Regions from separate parts of the Dechloromonas sp. HYN0024 genome, predicted to be linked through region 2. Evidence: predicted binding sites of a transcription regulator. Region 2 holds the regulator's gene; each other region holds the start of a gene.
The links. The regulator HrcA, encoded in region 2, represses chaperone genes, less so after heat shock. The targets are predictions, from matches to a motif close to TNTTAGCACTCNNNGNCNNNGAGTGCTAANA.
Positions count from the first base shown of each region.

Region 1: a site for HrcA is predicted at 1,057-1,087, ahead of rpoH (RNA polymerase sigma factor RpoH). Genes of this name have one in related genera too.
Region 3: a site for HrcA is predicted at 1,081-1,111, ahead of HYN24_RS01880 (co-chaperone GroES). Genes of this name have one in related genera too.

Region 1 is NZ_CP031842.1:2,975,951-2,978,151, reverse strand. Features, by position in the region: gene napH (quinol dehydrogenase ferredoxin subunit NapH) at 1-106, shown strand, start outside; gene rpoH (RNA polymerase sigma factor RpoH) at 165-1,025, opposite strand; gene HYN24_RS14290 (indolepyruvate ferredoxin oxidoreductase family protein) at 1,189-2,201, opposite strand, start outside.
Region 2 is NZ_CP031842.1:2,358,802-2,361,002, reverse strand. Features, by position in the region: gene hemH (ferrochelatase) at 1-650, opposite strand, end outside; gene hrcA (heat-inducible transcriptional repressor HrcA) at 650-1,678, opposite strand; gene HYN24_RS11285 (NAD kinase) at 1,726-2,201, shown strand, end outside.
Region 3 is NZ_CP031842.1:373,123-375,323, reverse strand. Features, by position in the region: gene groL (chaperonin GroEL) at 1-659, opposite strand, end outside; gene HYN24_RS01880 (co-chaperone GroES) at 707-997, opposite strand; gene dacB (D-alanyl-D-alanine carboxypeptidase/D-alanyl-D-alanine-endopeptidase) at 1,279-2,201, shown strand, end outside.

The sequences.
Region 1 (2,201 bases), 620 kb from region 2:
CGGGCCGGTTATTCTGTCGCCGAACTGCACCAACTGCGGGCGCTGTGTCGATGTCTGCTCGAAGGATGTATTTACCTTCAGTACGCGCTTCAATAATCGGGCTTGATGCAGCGTGGACATGAAAAAGGGAGCCGACGGCTCCCTTTGCTTTGACTAAATATCGTTCAGGCAGGCGTCAACGCACCGCGCATCTTCTGCAAGGCCTTGACCTCGATCTGGCGAATCCGCTCGGCTGAAACGTCGAACTCGGCGGCCAGGTCGTGCAGCGTTGCCGCTTCGCCATCCGGCAGCCAGCGTGCCTCGATAATGCGACGGCTGCGCGGGTCGAGGGTGTCCAGCGCTTCGTGCAGGCCTTCCTCGTGCAGGCGGGCGACCGCCTTGTTTTCGAGGACGCGGGTCGGTTCGTAGCGCGAGTCGGCGAGGTAATCGATCGGTGCAAAGGCTTCGTCGCCATCGTCCGGGTTGCCCTCAAGGGCAATGTCGCGGCCAGACAGACGGGTTTCCATCTCGACCACTTCATCCTGCTTGACGCCCAGGCGTGCGGCGACCTCGGCGGCTTGGGTGCCGGACAGCGTATCGGTGGCTTCGTAATCGCTCTTCAGGCTGCGCAGGTTGAAGAACAGCTTGCGCTGGGCCTTGGTCGTCGCCACTTTGACCAGACGCCAGTTTTTCAGGATGTATTCGTGAATCTCGGCCTTGATCCAGTGCATGGCAAACGACACCAGCCGGACGCCGCGCGTCGGGTCGAAACGTTTGACTGCCTTCATCAGGCCGATATTGCCTTCCTGGATCAGGTCGGCGTGCGGCAGGCCGTAACCAAGGTAGCCGCGGGCAATCGAGATGACGAGGCGAAGGTGCGAAAGAACAAGCTGCCGCGCTGCCTCCACGTCGCCTTCGTCGTGGAAACGCTCGGCCAGCCTGATCTCCTCAGCCTCGGACAGCATCGGATAACGGTTCGCCACCTGAATATAGGCGTCGATGTTACCAATGGCTGACGGGACGGGAAGCGCCAGTGCGTGGGTCATAGCGTAATGTTCTCCTTCATTTACATAGATATATTAGCACTCGCTGCCTATGAGTGCTAATAGAAGGAAAAAGTTTCTGGAGGCTTGGTGCGCTCCCCAACCAAAGTCGCAAACCGGCGAATTCTCGTCGCTGGCTTGCTCCCTTTGGTCAGGGGGCGATCAATCAGGCTATCTGTGCCCCGGAGGTGGACGAAGCTGTCATGAAAGCCTGCCGGCGCTCTGCGCCGAGGGCTATCGCCGCCGCCAGACTTTTTTCCTTGACATGCCCATAGCCACGAATCTCGTCCGGTACGCTGGCCAGGGCGACGGCGGCGGCATGGTTGGCCGGATTGAGCTTGCCGATGATGTCGTCGAGTTGGGCGATGTAGTCCTCGATCAGCTGCCGTTCGCGATACCGCTCTTCACTCTTGCCGAAGATGTCCAGACCACCGCCGCGCAGACCCTTGAGCTTGGCAACGCGTTCGAAGGCCTTGCCCATCCATGCGCCGTACTGCTGCTTCTGCGGCAGGCCGGTGGCCGGATCGGTCTTGGCCAGGAGCGGCGGGGCGAGGTTGTACTTGACCGAATAGCCCTGCGGGAACTGCACGTCGAGTTCGGCCAGCAAGGCCGGGTCAGTGTGCAGGCGGGCGACTTCGTACTCGTCCTTGTAGGCCATCAGCTTGTATAGATAGCGGGCAGCCGCTTCGGATAGGGCGCTCTGACCCGGTACGGCACGCTGCTCGGCGCTGACGACACGTTTGACCACGTCGGCGTAGCGGCGGGCATAGGCATCGTCCTGGAAAGCGATCAGTTCGGGGACGCGGATTTCAGCCAGACGCTTAACCTCGCCCTGCGTACCGATGCTATCGACGATGGCCTGGGCTATTGGCGAGAGCTTCCGTGCAGGCTGGAGCGCGATATCCCCACCGACCTTGTATTTGGCAATCTCGGCTTCGACAAAAGCGCGATCAATCACGGCCATGCGTCCCCAGCGGAAAGCCGCCAGGCTCATGTCGACCGCTACGCCAGAGTTCTTGATGGCATGTTCGATCGAACCGGCCTTGAGCGGAATGGTGCCGGCCTGGAAGGCCACGCCGACCATGAAGTTGTTGGTTGCCATGGCATCGCCAAAGAGACCTTCGGCCATCGCCTGACCATCGAGGAAGATGTTGTGTTCGGCCCGACTGACCCGATTGA
Region 2 (2,201 bases):
TTGGGCAGGCCGTGGAAGCTGATGAGCAGGCGGTCCTTGTCGCCCAGCAGGCCGTTCGTCTGCCAGTGCTTGCGTACCGTCTTTTCGAGTGCACCGATATAGCCGTCATGGTCGTGAAAGTTCCGCGTAAAGCGCATTTCCGGTTGGTTGCGGATTTTTGTCAGCCATTGGCAGGCGTCGTCAACCACCGTCGCCGTCGTGCTCGCCGCATATTGCGGATACATCGGCACAATCAGGATACGGCTGGCTCCTTCGGCCTTGAGATGGGTCAGCACGTCGGGTAGCGCGGGTGAACCGTAGCGCATCGCCCAGGTTACCTTGACGTGATGGCCGCGTTGGCCGATCAGCCCGTTGAGCAACTTCGCCTGGCGCTCGGTATGGACGCGCAGGGGAGAGCCTTCTGGCATCCAGACGCTGGCGTACTTGGCGGCGGATTTCTTCGGCCGGGTATTGAGGATGATGCCGTTGAGGATCAGCCACCAGATCGGTTTGGGAATTTCAACGACGCGTGGGTCGGAGAGAAACTGCTTGAGATAGCGCTTGAGGGCGGGGGCAGTCGGTGCGTCAGGCGTGCCGAGATTGACCAGGACGACGGCGGTGCTGGCGGCGGTGCCGTGGCGGTGTGGTGGCTCGGGGAGGAAACGGGGCATTAGTTATCCGACTTGTAGGAAAGGGCGCTGGAAAGCAGGCGGGCAGTGATATCGACGATGGGGATGACCCGTTCGTAGGCCATCCGGGTCGGGCCAATTACGCCGACTGAACCGACGATGCGGCCATCGACGCTATAGGGGGCAGCGATGACGCTGCATTCGTCGAGCGGGGCGATGCCCGATTCGCCGCCGATGAAAATCTGTACGCCTTCGGCCCGGTGCGAAATGTCGAGCAGGCGGACGAGGCTGGAACGCTGCTCGAAGAGATCGAACAACTCGCGCAGCCTCTTCATGTTCGACGACAGTTCTTCGACGTCAAGCAGGTTGCGTTCGCCGGAGATGACGTAGGGGGCCGAGTTTTCGGCCATGGCCGCGTCGCCCGCATCGAGGGCGAGGGCCATCAGCGGCTTGATATCGTCACGGAGTTGCTGGATCTCGCTGGCCAGGCGCTGGCGGATCTGCTCGAAATCGAGGCCGGCGAAATTCTGCGTCAGGTAATTTGCGGCGCTGACCAGTTCCGACGGCGAATACGCCTTGTCGGTCGTGACGATGCGGTTCTGCACATCGCCATCGGTCGTGACGATGATGAGCAGGATGCGTTTTTCCGACAGGTTGAGGAACTCAATCTGGCGGATGCGGCTAGCCTGGCGACGGGGGGCGATGACAACGCCGGCAAAGTTCGACAGGCTGGAGAGCAATTGCGAGGCACTGGCGATAATCTGGCTCGACGGCCGGCCATGCAGCGCTTCTTCCATCTGGCCCATTTGTCGGGCTTCGAGCGGCTGGACGGTGAGCAGACTATCGACAAACAGCCGGTAACCACGTGCTGTCGGAATGCGCCCGGCCGAGGTGTGCGGGCTGGCGACGAAGCCGGCCTCTTCAAGGTCAGCCATGACGTTGCGGATCGTCGCCGGCGACAGGTCGAGGCCGGAAAACTTGGACAAGGCACGCGAGCCGACCGGTTGCCCGTCGGCAATGTAGTGTTCGACCAGGGTTTTGAGCAGGGTGCGCGAACGTTCATCAAGCATGGCTGGATTGTACAAAAATCTGCGGCCCATACCGCAACAGCTTTTTTATGCAAGAATTCGACCCCATGAACAGAAGCTTCGCTTCCCTGAAAAATCCCCGGACCATCGCCCTGGTCGGCAAATACCACAGTATGGAAATTGCCGAGTCCCTGCGTCGTCTGGCCGAATACCTTTACGAGCGCGGCGTCTCGGTCTTCATTGAGCGCGAAACGGCTGAGCATATCGGCAAAAAGGTCGATCTGTCGCGCTGGGTGACCTGCGGCTTCAATGATATTGGGGCGCATGCCGATCTCGCCATCGTGCTTGGCGGCGACGGCACCATGCTCAATGCGGCTCGCCGCCTGGCCCGTTATTGCGTGCCCCTGGTCGGCGTCAATCAGGGCCGCCTCGGTTTCATGACCGACATTGCCCGTGATGACCTGCTGACCTGCATGGACGATCTGCTCGACGGTCGCTTCACCCAGGAAAACCGGATGCTGCTGGCCGCCGAGGTGACGCGCGACGGCAAGGAAATCGCTTCCAA
Region 3 (2,201 bases), 1.3 Mb from region 2:
ACAAACGGGTTTTCCATCAGGGCTTGCTGCTTGTCGCTGTTGTTGATGAAGTAGGGCGACAGATAGCCACGGTCGAACTGCATGCCTTCGACGACGTCGAGTTCGTTGGCCAGGGACTTGCCATCTTCAACGGTGATGACGCCTTCCTTGCCGACCTTTTCCATGGCACGGGCGATGATTTCGCCAATGTCGGAATCGGAGTTGGCGGAGATCGAACCGACCTGGGCGATTTCCTTGGTCGTCGTGCAGGGCTTGGAGAAAGCCTGCAGTTCGGCGATGGTGGCGATCACAGCCTTGTCGATACCGCGCTTGAGGTCCATCGGGTTCATGCCGGCGGCAACGTACTTCATGCCTTCGCGGACGATGGCCTGGGCCAGCACGGTGGCGGTGGTGGTGCCATCACCGGCGATGTCGGAGGTCTTGGAAGCGACTTCCTTGACCATCTGGGCGCCCATGTTGGCGAACTTGTCCTTGAGTTCGATTTCCTTGGCGACGGAAACGCCGTCCTTGGTCACCGTCGGGCCGCCGTAGGAGCGCTCGAGCACGACATTGCGACCCTTGGGGCCGAGGGTAACCTTGACCGCGTCGGCCAGGATGTTGATGCCTTCGACCATGCGGGCGCGGGCGGAATCACCGAATTTGACTTCTTTAGCTGCCATTTATATAGCTCCTGAATATTGATCTGTTGCGTTCGTCGGGGCAGAAATTACTTCTGCAGGACGCCCATGATGTCTTCTTCACGCATGACCAGGACTTCCTGACCATCGACCTTGACGCCTTGACCGGCGTACTTGCCGAACAGCACACGGTCGCCGACCTTGACGTCGAGGGCGATCTGCTTGCCGTTGTCGTCACGCTTGCCCGGGCCGACGGCCAGAACTTCGCCCTGATCCGGCTTTTCGCCAGCGGAATCGGGAATGACGATGCCGGAAGCGGTGGTGCGCTCGGCTTCAATGCGCTTGACGATCACACGGTCGTGCAAAGGACGGATATTCATAAATCAGACTCCTGAAAATGAGTTACAACAAACAAAATTGGCCGGCCGCGCCTGGCGCGGCTTCGGGAACGGAGCGGGCGGATTATTAGCACTCGTCTCCGGTGAGTGCTAATAATAGGGGCGGGACGACGGTATTTCAAGAGCCTCGCGTCAATCAGGCGTAAATAGCCACAACCAACGCCACGCAAGTGATTGAAAAACAGCCTCATTTACACCAAACGGTGCACCACCGCCGACGCCAGCTAAAATGCCGGCATGACCGTTTTGCTCAAGAATCCCTGATGATCACCCGTTGGCTTGCCGCCCTCGTCAGTCTTGCCCTGTCCTTGTCCGCACAGGCCGAAGGGCTCCCGCCTGATGTCCTGAAGGCGTTGAAGGCAGCCCAGATTCCCGCGACCAGCGTCGCCGTCATCGTCCAGCCGGTCGATGCCAGCACCCCGCTCGTCGCCCACAATGCCGGGCAAGCGATGAACCCGGCCTCGGTGATGAAACTGCTCACCACCTATGCGGCGCTCGACCTGCTCGGCCCGGCCTATACCTGGAAGACCAGCGTCTGGACCGAGGCAGCACCGGCAAATGGCGTCCTGAGCGGGAATCTGTATCTGCGCGGCAGCGGCGACCCGCGTTTCGCCATCGAACATCTATGGGCCCTGCTCCGGCAAGTCCAGGTGCGCGGCATTCGGCAGATCAGTGGCGACATCGTCCTCGACCGCAGCATCTTCAATGTCCCGGCCATCGACCCGGGCGCATTCGACGACAAGCCGATGCGCCCCTATAACGTCGGCCCGGATGGCCTGCTCCTTAATTTTCGTGCCCTGCGTTTCACGCTGCTGCCTGACAACGGCAAGCCACGCCTGCTCATGGAAACACCGAGCGAAGGCCTCCGCGTCGACAATCAACTGCGCGCCAGCAGCGGCGAGTGCAGTAGCAACTGGAAGGACCTGATCAGCCTCCGCCTGATCCCGGAAAGCACCGGCCACCGACTCGAATTTACCGGCAGCTACGCGGCGCTATGCGGCGAAAGAACACTCAACCTGTCGCCACTGCCGCCCGAGGCTCAGGTAGACGGACTGCTCCGCGCCCTGTGGAAGGAGCTCGGTGGCACGCTCAACGGACAAGTGCGGGGCGGTAGCGTGCCGCTGGGTGCCAGCCTGCTCGCCCGGCATGAGTCAGCGCCACTGGCCGATGCCGTGCGCGACATCAA